Regions from separate parts of the Agromyces sp. NPDC056965 genome, predicted to be linked through region 1. Evidence: riboswitches for the same ligand, from Rfam matches in the RefSeq annotation. Region 1 holds a riboswitch; the other holds the start of a gene.
What was found. A riboswitch is a leader RNA that binds a small molecule or an ion and turns the genes downstream of it on or off. The one in region 1 is predicted to bind thiamine pyrophosphate.
Positions count from the first base shown of each region.

Region 2: another riboswitch for thiamine pyrophosphate. It lies ahead of thiM (hydroxyethylthiazole kinase); the one in region 1 lies ahead of ACFTQE_RS00935 (ECF transporter S component).

Region 1 is NZ_JBHURI010000002.1:37,875-48,761, forward strand. Features, by position in the region: gene ACFTQE_RS00910 (hypothetical protein) at 1-627, shown strand, start outside; gene ACFTQE_RS00915 (hypothetical protein) at 648-902, opposite strand; gene ACFTQE_RS00920 (AAA family ATPase) at 981-1,562, opposite strand; gene ACFTQE_RS00925 (energy-coupling factor transporter transmembrane component T family protein) at 1,559-2,332, opposite strand; gene ACFTQE_RS00930 (ABC transporter ATP-binding protein) at 2,329-3,819, opposite strand; gene ACFTQE_RS00935 (ECF transporter S component) at 3,821-4,456, opposite strand; TPP riboswitch at 4,496-4,605, opposite strand; gene ACFTQE_RS00940 (hypothetical protein) at 4,673-5,005, opposite strand; gene ACFTQE_RS00945 (DNA polymerase IV) at 5,068-6,333, opposite strand; gene ACFTQE_RS00950 (hypothetical protein) at 6,394-7,029, opposite strand; gene gatB (Asp-tRNA(Asn)/Glu-tRNA(Gln) amidotransferase subunit GatB) at 7,137-8,657, opposite strand; gene gatA (Asp-tRNA(Asn)/Glu-tRNA(Gln) amidotransferase subunit GatA) at 8,657-10,192, opposite strand; gene gatC (Asp-tRNA(Asn)/Glu-tRNA(Gln) amidotransferase subunit GatC) at 10,189-10,491, opposite strand; gene ACFTQE_RS00970 (alkaline phosphatase family protein) at 10,528-10,887, opposite strand, start outside.
Region 2 is NZ_JBHURI010000032.1:36,338-42,222, forward strand. Features, by position in the region: gene ACFTQE_RS10185 (fibronectin type III domain-containing protein) at 1-228, shown strand, start outside; gene glsA (glutaminase A) at 401-1,417, shown strand; gene ACFTQE_RS10195 (MFS transporter) at 1,414-3,045, shown strand; gene ACFTQE_RS10200 (hypothetical protein) at 3,253-4,623, shown strand; TPP riboswitch at 4,694-4,806, shown strand; gene thiM (hydroxyethylthiazole kinase) at 4,797-5,678, shown strand; gene thiE (thiamine phosphate synthase) at 5,675-5,885, shown strand, end outside.

The DNA.
Region 1 (10,887 bases):
CGCCTCGCCGCCCTCGTGCTCGCCGACCCGCGCCTCGCGGAGCTGTTCGGCGTCGGCGACGCGCCCTCGGTGGCCGGCGAACGGACCATCCCAGATGTCGTCGCCCGCCCGGGCGATGCGGGTGTTCGGGCACTCGCACGGAGTTACACCGATCAGGCGGGCGTGAGCTTCGTCTACACCACCACGGTGCCCGGACTCCAAGGCGAACCACCGCACCGCCTCGTCGGCGCCACAACCCTCATGCCCGACTACGAGACCCTCGACGCCGGCGTGAGCACGGCCGTCACCTCGGCTGCCGCATCGGCGGTGCCGGTCGAGGTCATCACGGCCGGCACGCCCTACGCGAGCGTCGAGGCCGCGTGGGGCGACCGGGCCGAGCTGATCGCCTCGGTCAGCAGAACGGATGCGTCGTGGGGCGGCGCCGGCGCGGAGGCATCCGTCACCGTCGAGCCCTTCACGACCGCGGCCTCCGGCAGCGACGTCGGGCGCGTCAGCTTCACGACTGCGGCCGGCGAGGTCGCCTCACCACTCGAGCTGACGGGCGCGATCAGTGACCCCGGCCCGATCTGGCGTCTCATGCACCCCGCCGCGCTCATCGGCGCGTTCGTCGCCGATCAGCAGGGCTGATCGACCGGGAGAGCCTGCGCTCAGTCGTTCTCGTCGTCGGATTCGACCGGATCGGAATCGTCGGCGTCGAACCGGAACTGCACCCGCACCTGCCCGTTGACCTCGCGCTCGTCGACCGCGTCGTACCAGAACAAGGACTCGAGACCATCGACGGCGGCGACCATGCCGACGCGCTGCTCGGTCTTGCCGCCCACGAGGATCCGGTGCTCGAACTCCCCCTCGAGCGGGCCGTCGAGGAACTCCGCGACGTACTGGGCGCCTGTGTCTGTGCTCATATCACTACCGTAGCCCTCGGGGTGCTGCAGCGGCAGGTCGCACGCGCGGCCCCGCGTCGTGTCGCCGATCACGACAACTCAGGCGTCGGCGACGCGCACGCGCACGTCGGCGCGGCGTGCCGGTTGGGTTCGTGCGACGTAGCGTCGCCACTGGCGCTCCCACAGGTCCCAGTACGGGTCGAACGCCCCGGCGTCGCGCTCGAGCGCCCGGCGCTTGCGCACGCGCGGCGACGCCTCGACCCAGACCGTGACGGCCTCGATGGGAGCGGCCGCGGCGAAAGCACCGCAGCCTTCGACGATGAGCACGCGGCCCGGCGTGCTCCGTTCGATCGATGCGACTCGGTCGCCTGCCCAGTCCCATCGGCGCCACTGCCCGACTGCGCCGCGCGCATGGCGGGCGACGAGCTCGTGCGCGAGCGCAGCGCCGGCGGGCTCGAGTCCGTTCCACCCCGGATAGACGTCGTCGAGACGCACGAGCTCGGGGGCAGGGCCCGGCCACGCGCGCACGAGCGCGTCGGCGAGCGTGCTCTTGCCCGAGCCGCTCGGCCCGTCGATCGCCACGACCGGCGCGCCCGCGGCACGGCAGCGATCGAGCACGAGCCGCACGGCGGATGCCGCGGGCGCGCTCACGGTCGCACCGCCCGGGTCGCTCGCGCTCACGCCCACACCGCGTGGTACGTGCCCGCCCAGACGGCACATCCGATCGCGAGCACCGCGATGCCGACGGCGATGCAGAGCAGAGCGGCATCCGGCCACCCGACTCGGGACTCGCGTGCCCAGGTGCGCGAGTGGTCGGAGCCGAACCCGCGAGCCTCCATCGCGGTCGCGAGCTTGCTGCCGCGTCGAATGGCGAGCACGAGCAGTGCGAACGCCATGGTCGCGAACCGGCGGATCACGCCGTGGTCGCCGATGCCGCGCGCACGGCGTGACAGGGCCATCGCCCGCCAGTCCTCCATGAAGAGGCCGACGAGTCGTGCACCCGCCAGCGCGCCGAGTACGAATCGGCTCGGCAGTTTGGCGATCTGCGCGAGCCCGTCGGCGAGCTCGGTCGGATCGACGTTCATGAAGAGCAGCACCGCGGGAAGCCCGATCGCGAGCACGCGCACCGTGACGGCGACGGCGAGCTCGATCGATCCGTCGGTGATGCGGGCGAGCCAGAACGACCAGTACTCGGTGCCTTCTGGGCGCCCGTAGAGCAACATGCTGAGGCCGGCGATCGGCGCCGCGATGAGGATCGGCCAAGCCCGCGAGACGAGCAGCTTCGGGGTCACCCCCGCCATCGCGAAGAGCACGAGCTGCAACCCGAGCGCGACGGCGGCGCTCACCCAGTCGACGGTGAGCAGCAGCGGCGTCGTGAGCAGCATCGCGGCGGCGAGCCGGCTCACCGGGTTCACCTGGTCGACGAGATGCAGTCGCGGGGTCGGGCTCATGCTGCCGCCCCCAGGCGCAACACGTCGCTGCCGAGGTCGAGGTGCTGGTCGCCGAGCGCGTCGAGGTAGGCGGCATCGTGACTGACCGAGAGCAGCGTCGTGCCGTCGTCGACGAGGCCGCGAAGCAGGGTCACGAGTTCGATCCAGGTGAGTCGGTCCTGTCCGAACGTCGGCTCGTCGAGGATGACGACGCCCGGCTGCGCGACGAGCGCGCACCCGACCGTCAGGCGACGCTGCTCACCGCCGGACAGGGTGAACGGGTTCGCCGCAGCGAGCCGGTCGAGACCGAGGCGTTCGAGCACCTCGCGGGTGCGCCGAGCCGTCGTCGCGGCGTCGAGGCCGAGCGCGCGCGGCGCGACCTCGAGTTCGCGCTGCACGGTCGAGGCGACGAACTGGTGCTCGGGCTCCTGGAAGACGGTGCCGATGCGAGTGAGCAGCTCGCGCGACCGCCACCGGATCGGATCCGTCTTGAGTCCGGCGGCGAGCTCGTGCGAGGCGCGCACACGACCGCCGAGGGGTGCGAGCAGCCCGCCCATGGTGAGGGCCAGCGTCGACTTGCCCGCACCGTTCGGCCCGGTGAGCACGGTCGAGGCGGCGCGCGGCACTGCGAGCGAGAGTCCGCTGCGCACGACGGCGTCGCTTCGGCGACCGATCGCGAGATCGATGCCCTCGAGATCGACGACGGATGCCGCGGGCGAGGGCCGCGCTGCCGACACCGCCGGCGGCACCCCCGGCACCCAGACGCCGGCGGCGAGCAACGCGTCGCGCTGCGTGGAGAGGACGTGCTGCGGCTCGCCGTCGGCGATCAGTCGGCCGTCGCGGCCGAGCACGACCACGCGGGTGACGAGGTCGACCCAGACGTCGACCCGGTGCTCGACGACCACGAAGGTCGCGCCGGTGCGATCGAGCGTGCGAGCGACCGCCTGCCGCACCTCGTCGACCCCGACGGGATCGAGGTTCGCCGTCGGCTCGTCGAGCAGCAGGAGCCCCGGTCCCATCGCGAGGGCGCCCGCCAGCGCGAGGCGCTGCTTCTGGCCGCCGGAGAGCGCGTTCGTGGGGTGATCGAGCGGCAGGTCGAGACCGACCTCGTCGAGCGCCCGCCGCACGCGCGGCCAGATCTCGTCACGCGGAACGCCGAGGTTCTCGCACCCGAAGGCCACATCGTCGCCGACCCGCGCGAGGATCACCTGCGAGTCTGGATCTTGCAGCACGAGACTCGCTCGCCCGCGCACCGAACCGGGCCACTCGCCGTCGATGAGCAGCGAGCCGGTCTCGTCGCCCTCTTCGGCCCCGCCGTGAACGCCGGCGAGTGCGTGCAGGAGGGTCGACTTGCCCGACCCCGACGGGCCGAGCAGCAGTAGCCGCTCCCCCGGGGTGATGACGAGGTCGATGCCGTCGAGTGCGGCTCGCTTGCGCCCGGCGTGCCGCCACCCCCACCCGCGCGCCTCCACGCGCGCGGGCCGGGTGGCACCGGAATCGCGCCCCACGTCAGACCCGCTGCGCCACGTCTTGACCGGCGGCGAATCGGCTCAGTGCTCCCGTCGCTGCGAGACCGCGCACGATGAGCCAGCCGAGCAGCCCGGCGAGCACCGCGCCCGAGATGACGACGGTCGTGAAGTAGAGCCCGAGGAACTCCGGTGACTTCGCGAGGTTACCCGAGGTGAAGAGCTCGAGCGTCCACGCTGCGGCGCCGGCAGCGGCACCCGCGAGCATCGCGGGCACCAGGCCGAAGCGGCGGTAGGCGAAGATCGCGAACACCAGTTCGGCGCCGAGACCCTGCATCACGCCGGAGTAGATCGTCTCGATGCCCCACTGGTTGCCGACGAGGGCGGAGACGATCGCGGCGAGCAGTTCGACGAAGAGCGCTGCACCCGGCTTGCGGATGATGAGCCCGCCGAGCACGCCGCCGATGAGCCAGATGCCGACGGCGATGCCGCCGAGACCCGGCGTGAGCGCGTCGGCCGCGCTGAACCACGCGTAGCCGACGTTGTTCCAGAAGAGGAAGAGGAGCCCGGTCGCGACGCCGATGACGCTGGCGACGACGATGTCGACGACCCGCCAGCGCAGGTCGCGCGACTTGCGGGGCGTGGAGGGGCTGCTGGTTTCTGATGCTGCAGTGTGCACTGTCGTGCCCTTTCGATTCGTGGAAAGAGGCACGGGAAATTGAGATGTGATTGGCCTCCCTGCGCTGGCATGACCCAGATCAGGTTCGACGGTCGAAGGTTGAGAACCTTCCTCTCAGCCCGGCTCACCGGACTCCCGTGTTCGAGCACGAGTATACGCCGATGGCGCGGGCAGCGTCGTCGACGGCAACGGCCTGCGCCGCAGCCGACGGCGAGGTCAGCGCTTGAGTGCGCGGATCACCATTTTGAGCGCCTTGCCCGTGACCCAGACGAGCGGAGTGGCGACCAGCAGCAGCCCGATGAGGTTCGGTTCGAAGCGCACGTCACCCGAGCGGCCGACGTATGCGCCGAGCGGAATGGAGAGTCCGCCACCGCCACCGCCGCCCGCTTCGTCGCCCGAACCATCGGAGCCGCTGCCGGCACCGAAGCCGTAGTACCCGAGCGCCACGGGCACGAGCGTAGTGCCGTCGATGTCGACGGGGTCGCCGTAGGAGGTCTTCACACCGACGCCGGCGACGGTCTCAGCGAGGTCCAGAACGAGTTCAGCCATGAGTCAACGCTACCGGCGCGCCTGCTCTCGAACCACCCCTTGCGAGATTCGCCGGCACCGATTCAGCGAATGTCGCCGGCACCGGGTTCTGTGCGACGCGACGACTCGACCCGGTCGGCTGCTCGCTTCACGAGCGAGGCGGGCCGCACCGCACCGCGGCCGAACCGCGCCGTCACCTCGTCGATCGTGCGTTCGGCCTCGCGCCACTCCTCGTCGGGGTCCCACAGCATCGCACCGCTGCCCGAGGGCCGGAGTTGCTCGGCGCGCACGCCGATGAGACGGATGCGGGCCCCGTCGACTGCGAGCTCGCCGAGCGCAGCGGATGCCTCGTCGTAGATGCGCCTCGCGACGTCGGTCGGCTCCCCCAGCGTGCGCGACCGGGTGACGGTGCGGAAGTCGCCGTAGCGCAGCTTCAGCACGACCGTGCGCCCGACCACGCCGGCCCGACGGAGCCGTACCGCGACGTCGTCGGAGAGACGCAGCAGCTCGCGTCGCAGCTGTTCGAGGTCGGTGAGGTCGTACCCGAACGTGACCTCGTGCCCGATGCTCTTCTCCTCTCGCCCGGTGACGACGTCGCGGGCGTCGACCCCCATCGACAGGTGGCCGAGTTTCGCAGCGAGCGCCGGCCCCAGCGCCCGTGCGAGCGCGTCTGCCGGCATGGCGGCGACGTCGCCCACGGTACGGAGCCCGAGGCGGGTGAGCGACTCCTCGGTGACCTTGCCGACCCCCCAGAGCGCTGAGACGGGCAACGGGTGCAGGAACTCGAGCGTGCGATCGGCCGGGACGACGAGCATGCCATCGGGTTTCGCCCGGCTCGAGGCGACCTTCGCGACGAACTTCGTCGCCGCGACGCCGACCGAGCAGGTGAGACCGGTCTCGTGGTGCACGCGTCGACGCAGGCCCCACGCGATCTCGGCGGGGCTGCCGTGAAGCCGTCGTGCGCCGGACACGTCGAGGAAGGCCTCGTCGATCGAGAGCTTCTCGACGAGCGGCGTGACCTCTTCGAAGATCGTCATGACCCGGCGCGAGTACTCGGTGTAGCTCGCATAGTCGCCGCTCAGCACGACCGCGTTCGGGCAGCGCTGGAGGGCCAGCGACATGGGCATGGCAGAGTTCACGCCGTACTTGCGAGCCTCGTAGCTCGCGGCCGACACGACACCGCGGCCCGCCGTGCCGCCGACCAGCACGGGCTTGCCGCGCAGCTCGGGTCGCTTCAGCAGCTCGACGGAGACGAAGAACGCGTCCATGTCGACGTGCAGGATCGGCGTCGCCGAGTCGTCGACCGGACCGGTGGTCACTTGGCGCGACGAGCCGTCCTGCTTGCTCATGATGCGACCCTATCCGCTGCCGCCGTCATCGCAGACTCCGCTGGCCACCGCCCGAAGCGGTCAGAAGCCGAAGTCGCCGCCCCCACCGAAATCGCCACCGCCGAAGTCGCCGAAGCCACCGAAGTCGCCGCCCGAGTCGGCACCGGATGCGTCGTAGCCGTCGGACGCCGCAGCGTCGCCGCCATCGGCACCGGCCTCGCCGGCACCGCCGTCGGCACCCGCCTCGAACGCCGACGGGTCGGACAGGAACGCCTGCGCGATCGCCGAACCGACCACCACGCCGGCGACGGAGCCGAGCAGCGAGCCGGCGAACATGCCGCCGAACGACGGACCGCCCTGCTGCGGGCGTCCGCCCGAGGCATCCGCTCGCGTGAAGGCGCGCTCGACGCTGCCGGGTGCGCGGAGCTCGGCGCGGGTCGCTGCGCGGGCCAAGGCGCTCGGCTCGTCGGAGACGAGTCGTTCACCGGCCGGCGCGTCGGCGCTGAGCGAGGCGAAGAGGGCCTGGCGCTGCTGCGGCGTGAGCTTCGCGAACGCTTCGGCGTGCACCGCCTCGACCGACTCGGGCGGGGCCGTGCGCAGCAGGTAGCGGTAGCGCTCGACCGCGAGCTCGTCGTCACTCAGCCTGCGGGCGGGCTGGGCCTGAGGGCGCTGCGGTTCGGCGGGAACTGCTCCGAAGAGACGGTCAAGGAATCCCATGTTGTCCTCGTCAATCGTTCAGGGGACGACCACTGTACGGCCGCGAGCATCGAACATGCTGAGAGCCGAGCGGATCCCTCCGCTCGGCTCTCTTGCGCTTGCGTGCGTTACGCGGTCTGCGCGGCGCGCTCGAGCACGAGCTCGCGCACACGCGCGGCATCGGCCTTGCCCTGCATCGCCTTCATGACCGCGCCGATGACCGCGCCCGCGGCCTGCACCTTGCCGTCGCGGATCTTCGCGAGCACGTCGGGCTGCGAGGCCAGCGCCTCGTCGATCGCGGCGATCAGTGCGCCGTCGTCGGAGACGACCGCGAGGCCACGGGCATCGACCACCTGCTGCGGCGAACCCTCACCGGCGATGACGCCCTCGAGCACCTGGCGCGCCAGGCGGTCGGTGAGCGTGCCGGAGTCGACGAGCTGCGAGAGCTCGGCGACGTGCTCGGGAGCGACGAGGCCCGAGGCGTCGACGTCTGCGGCGTTCGCGAGGCGGGCGATCTCACCGGTCCACCACTTGCGGGCAGCGGCGGGCGTCGCGCCGGCCTTCACCGTCGCCTCGAGCTCGATGAGGAGGCCGGAGTTCGCGACATCCTGGAACTCGAGGTCGGTGAAGCCCCACTCGGACTTGAGGCGGCGACGACGCGCGGCCGGCGGCTCGGGAAGCGCAGCGCGCAGCTCGTCGACGAGCTCCTTCGAGGGCACGACCGGCAGCAGATCGGGCTCGGGGAAGTAGCGGTAGTCGTCGGCGTCGGACTTCGGGCGCCCGGCGCTCGTCGCGCCGGTGTCCTCGTGCCAGTGACGCGTCTCCTGGATGATCGTGCCGCCGCCGGCGAGGATCGCCGCCTGACGCTGGATCTCGTAGCGCACGGCGCGCTCGACCGAGCGCATCGAGTTGACGTTCTTCGTCTCGGTGCGCGTGCCGAGCTTCTCCTGGCCGCGGGGGCGCAGCGACACGTTCGCGTCGCACCGGAGGTTCCCGCGCTCCATGCGCGCCTCGGAGATGCCGAGCGAGAGCACGATGTCGCGGATCGTGGCGACGTACGCCTTCGCGAGAGCGGGGGTGTCGGCCTCGCCGCCGAAGATCGGACGGGTGACGATCTCGACGAGCGGAACGCCGGCGCGGTTGTAGTCGACGAGCGAGTACTCGGCACCCTGGATGCGGCCCGTCGAACCGCCCACGTGCGTGAGCTTGCCGGCGTCCTCCTCCATGTGCGCGCGCTCGATCGGCACCGTGAAGACCCGGCCGTTCTCGAGCTCGACCTCGACCTCGCCGTCGAACGCGATCGGTTCGTCGTACTGCGAGATCTGGTAGTTCTTCGCGAGGTCGGGGTAGAAGTAGTTCTTGCGCGCGAACCGGCTCGACGGCGCGATCTCGCAGCCGAGCGCGAGGCCGAGGCTGATCGAGTACTTCACGGCCTCGCCGTTGACGACGGGCAGCGAACCCGGCAGGCCGAGGCACACGGGCGTGATGAGCGTGTTCGGCTCGGCGCCGTGGAACTGCGAGTTCGCGGGGTTCGGGGCCGACGAGAACATCTTCGTCGTGGTGTTCAGCTCGACGTGCACCTCGAGGCCGATGACCGGCTCGAAGAGCTCGAGGGCCTTGTCGAAGTCCATCAGTTCAGCGCGGGCCATCAGAGTGCGCCTTCCTCGGTCGCGGTGAGCTCGTGAATGGAGAGATCGGGTGCCTGGGCGAGCAGCGGGCCGCCCCAGCGCTCTTCGAGCAGCTGCTCGAGGGCCGCGCCGACGTTGTAGAGACGTGCGTCTTCACGGGCCGGTGCCAGGAACTGGATGCCGACGGGCAGTCCGTCTTCGGGAGCGAGCCCCGAGGGCAGCGAGATGCCGGGCACGCCCGCGAGGTTCGCGGGAATCGTCGCGATGTCGTTGAGGTACATCGACACGGGGTCGGCGAGCTTCTCGCCGAACTTGAACGCGGTCGTCGGCGCAGTCGGCGAGGCGAGCACGTCGACGTTCGCGAACGCCGCGTCGAAGTCGCGCTGCACGAGCGTGCGCACCTTCTGCGCGGAGCCGTAGTACGCGTCGTAGTAGCCCGCCGAGAGCGCGTAGGTGCCGAGGATGATGCGTCGCTTCACCTCGGGGCCGAAGCCCGCCTCGCGCGTCGCCGACATGACCTGCTCGACCGTGCCGCCGCCCTCGGGCGTGACCCGGAGGCCGAAGCGCACGGAGTCGAACTTCGCGAGGTTCGACGACGCCTCGGCCGGGAGGATGAGGTAGTACGCCGCGATCGCGTACTGGAAGTGGGGAGCGGAGATCTCGACGATCTCGGCGCCCTGCTTCTCGAGCAGTTCGAGCGACTCGTGGAAGCGCTGGCGCACGCCGGCCTGGAAGCCCTCGCCGTCGAGTTCCTTGATGACGCCGATGCGGAGGCCCGAGACATCCGCTCGGCGCACTGCCTCGGCCATCGACGGCCACGCCTCGGGGATCGACGTGGAGTCGAGCGGGTCGTGCCCGGCGATCACGTCGTGGAGCAGTGCGGCATCGAGCACGTTTCGCGTGACGGGGCCGATCTGGTCGAGCGAGGAGGCCAGGGCGATCGAGCCGTAGCGGCTGACGGCGCCGTAGGTCGGCTTGACGCCGACCGTGCCGGTGACGTGCGCCGGCTGGCGGATCGAGCCGCCGGTGTCGGAGCCGAGCGCGAGCGGGGCTTCGAACGCGGCCACGGATGCCGCGGAGCCGCCGCCGGAGCCGCCGGGGATGCGGTCGAGGTCCCACGGGTTGTGGGTCGGACCGTACGCGGAGTGCTCGGTCGACGAACCCATGGCGAACTCGTCCATGTTCGTCTTGCCGAGCGGGATCATGCCGGCTTCGCGCACCTTCGTGACCGGCGTCGCGTCATACGGAGGGATCCAGCCCTCGAGGATGCGCGAGCCGGAGGTCGAGGGCATGCCCTTCGTGACGAGCACGTCTTTGATCGCGATCGGCACACCCGCGAGCGGGCCGAGGGGCGCGCCTGCTGCGCGCTGGCGGTCGATCTCGGCGGCCGTCTCGATGGCGCGTTCGCCCTCGACGTGGAGGAACGCGTGCACGGCACCGTCGACGGACGCGATGCGGTCGAGGTGGGCACGGGTCGCCTCGACCGAGGAGACCTCGCCGGCGGCGAGCTTCTCGCCGAGTGCGGCTGCGGACAGGCGGATCAGTTCGTCGCTCACTGCTCTTCTCCCAGGATCGCCGAGACCTTGAATCGCGAGTCGTCGGACTCGGGGGCGCCCGCGAGCGCCTCGTCTGCGGTGAGCACCGTGGTGCCCACGACGTCGTCGCGGAACACGTTCTGCATCGGGATCGGGTGGCTCGTCGGCGGCACGTCGGGCGTGGCGACCTCGCTCACCTGCTCGACCGCGTGCATGATCTGGCCGAGCTCCGTGGTGAGGTGCTCGATCTCTTCATCGGTGAGCGCGATGCGGGCGAGGTTCGCGAGATGCGCGACCTGCTCCGCAGTGATTTCGGACATGCTGCTCCGTCGTCTCGGGATGGGGATGCATCGATTCTATCGGGGCGCGCCGAACAGCCCGTCGCCGTACTTCTGCAGCAGCTCGTACGCGTCGGCGTAGGTCTCGGGCTGCGGCTCCCCCGACGTTCCGTACTTCGCGATCAGCAGGCCGAGCAGCCCCTGGGCCGGCGGGCTCAACGGCCGTGCCGAGGAGCGATCGGCCTCGTTCGGCGGGCGTTCCTCGTCGTTCGGCGGCACGTACTGCGGCGTCGGCGACGGCCACGTCGACGGATGCCGCGGCACCGCGAGGTTGAGGGCCGCCGTCAGGTCTCTGGCACCGGTGTCGCGATCGGTCAATTCGTCGAAGCCGTACTTCTTCGACAGCGTCGCGATGACGGCGGCGTGGTGGAATTCGTC
Region 2 (5,885 bases), on a different contig from region 1:
GCGACGCCCGCCGGCGCACACTCGATCGTCGTCACGATCGACGGCGTCGAGGTCGCGAGCGCGTCGATCACGGTCGCATCGGCCGGCTCCGGCGCGGGTTCGAGCGCGGGTCTCGCCTCGACCGGCACCGCGTTCGTCGACGTGCTCGGCTGGCTCGCGTTCGCGCTGATCGCCGCCGGCGGCGCGGCGTACGCGATCGTGCGGGTCCGGGCTCGGCGCGTGAACTGACGACCGCACGAACCGAACGGGGGTGGATGCCACGCGGCATCCGCCCCCGTTCTCGTCGCCCGGTGCCCTCGCGATTGTTGGGGAGAGTCCGACTTCCCGACGACGGTTGCCCGCGTCGGCACGGCACGTGCAGCATGATCGGTGCAGCGGAGTGACGACGTCAGGAGGACGCGTGGATTTCGAGGTCGACGACATCGAGCAGCGCGCGTCCGCCGGCACCCTGCCTCCGTGGGACGACGTCGAGTCGCTCGTCCACGCGGCCTATGAGCGCAACCGCGACGTCGACGAGGGCGACGTCGCCGACTACATCCCGATCCTCGGCGAGGCGGACCCTGCACTGTTCGGCGTCGCGGTCGTCGAGGTCGACGGCAGCGTGCACGACGCGGGCGACGTCGACCGGCTCTTCTCCATCCAGTCGATCTCCAAGGCGTTCGTCTACGCGCTGGCGTGCGAAGAGCTCGGCCACCAGCCCGTGCTCGACCGCATCGGCGTGAACAACACCGGCCTGCCGTTCAACTCCGTGATGGCGATCGAGCTGAACGACGGACACCCGCTGAACCCGATGGTCAACGCCGGGGCGATCGCGACGACCGCGCTCGTGCCCGGAGACGACGCCGACGCGCAGTGGGCGTTCATCGTCGCGGGCCTCTCCCGCTTCGCGGGGCGCGCGCTCCAGCTCGACGACCTGGTCTACCGGTCGGAGGCGGCGACGAACCAGCGGAACCGGGCGATCGCCAGGCTGCTCGAGAGCTACGGCCGGCTCGAACGTGATCCCCTCGAAGCGGTCGACGTGTACACGAAGCAGTGCGCGCTCCTCGTGAACGCCCACGACCTCGCGGTAATGGGCGCCACGCTCGCCGACGGCGGCGTGAATCCGATCACGGGCGTGCGGGTGGTCTCTGCCGAGGTGTGCCGTGACACCCTGGCGGTGCTCGCCGCGAACGGGCTCTACGAACGATCGGGCGAGTGGCTCTTCGAGATCGGACTGCCCGGCAAGTCGGGCGTCGCCGGCGGCATCGTCACCGTCTCCCCGGGCAAGGCCGGCATCGGCACCTATTCGCCGCGCCTCGACAGCGCCGGCAACAGCGTGCGCGGCCAACGCGCGACCGCCCATCTCTCCCGAAGCCTCGGGCTCAATATCTTCGCGTCCGCACCGCACGAACGCACCCAGGAACGGAGTCAGCCATGACCTCGAGCACGCGCTCACCGCAGACCGGCACGGCCGTGAAGGCATCGTGGGCGCCCATGATCGGGCTCTTCCTCGCCCAAGTGCTCATGTCGTTCAACGTGGCGGCCCTGCCCGTCTCGATCGGCGGCATGGTCGAGGAGTTCGGTGTGCCGCCGACCGCCGTGAGCACCGCGATCGTGACCTACGGACTCATGGTCGCGGCCCTCGTCATGGTCGGTGCGAAGCTCGGGCAGCGATTCGGCTGGGTGCTCGTCTTCCGCATCGTCGTCGGACTGTTCGGTCTGGCCGAGCTCATGATGGTGTTCGCTCCGACGATCGGGTGGGTCATCGCGGCCCAGGCCTTCGCCGGGGCATCCGCCGCCATCATCGTGCCGTCGCTCGTCGCGCTCATCGCCGAGAACTACCACGGCCCCCAGCAGGCGACCGCGATCGGCTCGCTCGGCTCGGCGCGCGCGATCTCGGGTGTGAGCGCGTTCCTCATCGGCGGCGCGCTCGGCACCCTGGTCGGCTGGCGTCCGGTCTTCCTCATCCTGCTCGTGCTCGCCATCGTCGTCTTCGCACTCAGCTTCACGCTGCGCTCCGACAGGGGCGACCCCGGCATCAAGATCGACCTCGTCGCCGCGCTCTTCATCGGTTCCGGCATCGTGCTGCTGACCCTCGGCTTCAACAACCTGAACACCTGGGGGGTCGTGCTCGCGACGCCGAACGCCCCGTTCGACGTGCTCGGCCTCTCGCCCGCACCGATCTTCGTGGTCGTCGGCCTCATCCTCGGCCAGGCGTTCTTCGTGTGGACGCGCCGACGCACTCGCGAGGGCAAGGTGCCGCTCGTGAGCCTCTCGGTGCTCGGCTCCTCGCGCGAACGCGCCGCGGTCTACGCGATGTTCGTGATCGTCTCGCTCGAGGCCGCGATCAACTTCACGGTGCCGCTGTACATCCAGATCGTGCAGGGTCGCACGCCGTTCGACACCTCGCTCGCGATGATGCCCTTCAACATCACGGTCTTCGTCACGGCGACGCTCGTGGTGCGGTTCTACCGGCGTTACGCACCCCGCACGATCGCGTTGTTCTCGTTCATCCTCACGACCGTCGCCCTGCTCTGGCTCTCCTTCGTGGTGTCGAACGACTGGGAGACGCTGCCGACCATCGCGGGACTGATCGTGTTCGGCATCGGCCAGGGCGCACTCGTCACGCTCGTCTTCAACGTGCTCGTGACGTCGGCGCCGAAGGAGCTCGCGGGCGACGTCGGCTCGATCCGCGGAACGACGCAGAACCTCGCGTCGGCCGTCGGCACCGCCATCGCGGGCGCGATGCTCGTCACGATCCTCAGCATGAACATCGCCCAGGCCGTCGTGAACGACGTCGAGATCCCCGATGAGGTGGTCGCCCAGGTCGACCTCGGCGAGGTCAACTTCGTGAGCAACGACCAGTTGCGCGAAGTGCTCGACGCCACGGACGCCACGGACGCCCAGGTCGACGCCGCGGTGCAGATCAACACCGACGCCCGGCTCAGCGCCCTGAAGCTCGGCCTGCTCATCATGGCCGGCGTGAGCGCACTCGCGATCATCCCGGCGAGCCGCCTGCCGAAGTACCGCCCCGAGGAGATTCCCGACCCGTCACCCGCGGAGTGACGCGACCGATCGGCCGCTCGGCTCGACCGCGCTGACAGCCGCCGACCGGAACGTCCCCCAGTCCGGGGGTGATTCGGGGGATTCCGTCCGTTTCCGAGATGCGGCGAACCTAGACTCCCTTCAACCCCAACGAGTCCGCGCCGCGCAACCCGAAATTCCGCCGTGGGCTCCCCGTGCCGACTCGATTCGGCGTACCCGAAGGACCCCATGAAACGCACGCTCTCCGCGCTCGTGATCGCCGTGCTCGGCGCCGGCATCGCCGTCGTCGGCACCGCCGCGCCGGCATCGGCATCGACGCCCTCGGTCACTGCGAGCTGCATCTCGCTCGACGTGAACCTCACCGGCTACTCGACCGACCCCGGCGCCGCCGAGGTCACCGAAGAGGTCGTCGTGACGCCCGCCGTCGACGAGGTGAGCCACACCGACTACCGGTACGAGAAGTGGAAGCTCGGCATGTGGCTGATCCCGTATGCGACGGGCGAGTTCCGCTGGGTCCACAAGGATGTCGGCGACTACGACGTCTACGACTGGGGCTTCTACAAGTTCACCGGCGCGACCCAGAAGCACATCGACGTCGAGGCGAAGCCCGCCATCACCGAGACCGTCGTCGTCACCCCCGCGGTGCCGGCGAACCCCACCCCCAACACGGTCACCGTCGAGATCGACGGCGACGTCGTCGTCGACACCGCGTTCGGCGAGTCGTTCGACCAGTCGTTCGCACTCGACAAGTTCACCGAGCAGCCGTACACGGTGACCGTCACCTCGTTCGACGGCGAGGGCGCCGGCACCTGGCAGGGCACCTCCTCGGCGTGCGCACTCGGTGCGGCGAACGCCGCCGCGGTCATCGCGGCCCCGAGCTGCGGCGTCGTCGACGTCACCGTCACGAACCCCGCCCTCGCCGCCGACGCGATCAACGCGACCACGTCGGCCGTGGTCTACATCGACGGTGAGGCGAAGCACTTCCTCGCGATCGCCGAGAACGGCGCCGAGCAGCGCACCATCTCGTTCGCCGAGGACTCCGGCGACCACGGGGTCGTCGTCCGCACCGGCCCCGCGCACGGCGACGTCGTGCTCGCATCGACGACCGTGCTGACCGACTGCGAGGAGAACGCGGGCCCCGTCGAGCCGATCGTCGGCGAGCTCTCGGTCACGGGCAGCCTCACCCCCGGCGGCGCCATCACCGTCACCGGCACCGGCTTCGCGCCGAACACGCAGTACGACGTCGAGCTCCACTCGACGCCCCAGGCGCTCGGCACTGCGACGACCGACGGCGACGGCGACTTCGTCCTCCCCGCCACGATCGGCGCCACCACCCCGGCCGGCGACCACGACGTGGTCGTGCTGCTCGACGGCGACGAGATCACGAGCACCGGCATCGTGGTCGCCGCGGCGAACACGCCCGGAGCGACGGGCTCGAACACGACTCCGGCTGCGGCCTCGACGGCCGGCGCGAAGTCGACCGCCGGCCTCGCCGAGACCGGCGTCGACGCGAACGGCATCATGCTGCTCGCCCTGGCGATGCTCCTCGCGGGCGGCGCCGCCTTCGGCATCACGCGCGCCGCACGCTCGCGCGCCTGACGCATCCGAACGACCGAGGCCCCGTGGCGCATGCCACGGGGCCTCTCGGCGTTCCGGCCGCTAGGCTCGACCCAGTGACACGGGGTGCCGTGCACCGCTTCACCCGAAGCGGGCATGGCTGAGAACACACCCGTCGAACCTGATCTAGTTCGAACTAGCGAAGGGATGTCGCGTTGAGCGATCGTCTGTCCATCGACCCTGCCCACTCGAGCGCACAACTGCTCGACCGACTCCGCGACCGCGTGCCGCTCGTGCAATGCATCACGAACACCGTGGTCTCGGGCTTCACCGCGAACTCGCTGCTCGCGATCGGCGCCGCCCCGGCCATGGTCGACATCGTCGGCGAAGCGGCCGCCTTCGCGCGAGTCGCGAGCGGCCTCCTCGTGAATCTCGGCACGCCGTCGCCCGAGCAGCGCGCCGCTGCTCGCGAGGCCGTCGGCGCCGCCCACGAATCGGGCACGCCGTGGGTGCTCGATCCGGTCGCCATCGGCGCCCTGCCCATCCGCACGGCGCTCGCGCACGAACTCGTCGAGCTGCGACCCGCCGTCATCCGCGGCAACGCGAGCGAGATCCTCGCCCTCGCGGGCGTCGGAGCGGGCGGCCGCGGCGTCGACGCCGCCGACTCGACCGACGCGGCGGCCGAAGCCGCCGCACTGCTCGCCGCCCGGTTCGGCTCGGTCGTCGCCGTGTCGGGTCCGGTCGACCTCATCACCGACGGACGCAGCACGGTGCGCATCTCGAACGGCGACCCCCTGCTCACTCGCGTCACGGGCGGCGGATGCGCCCTCGGGGCGGTGACGGCCGCGTTCGTCGCGATCGCCGACGACGCCTTCACCGGTGCGGTCGCCGCGACCCTCGTCTACACGGTGGCCGCGGAGGTCGCCGCGGCCGGCGCCGAGGGTCCCGGCACGTTCGCACCCAGGTTCCTCGACGCGCTCGCGGCAGTCGGCCCGGCAGAGGTGCGGGAGCGCGCACGCGTCTCGAGCACCGTCGGAGACGTCGCAGGGGCATCCGCCGCCGCGGCGTTCGGCGTCGTCGCCGGAGCCGACGCGTGAGCGCGCGCACGGCACTCGACCTCTCGCTCTACCTCGTCACCGACGCAGCTCTCTGCGGCGAGCGCGGTACCGTCTCCGTCGTGGCCGAGGCCGTCGCCGGCGGCGTGCGCGTGGTGCAGGTGCGCGACAAGGGCGCCGAGGCATCCGCACTGCTCGCCCAGCTCGAGGCTCTCGCCGACGTCATCGACGGGAGGGCGGCCCTGCTCG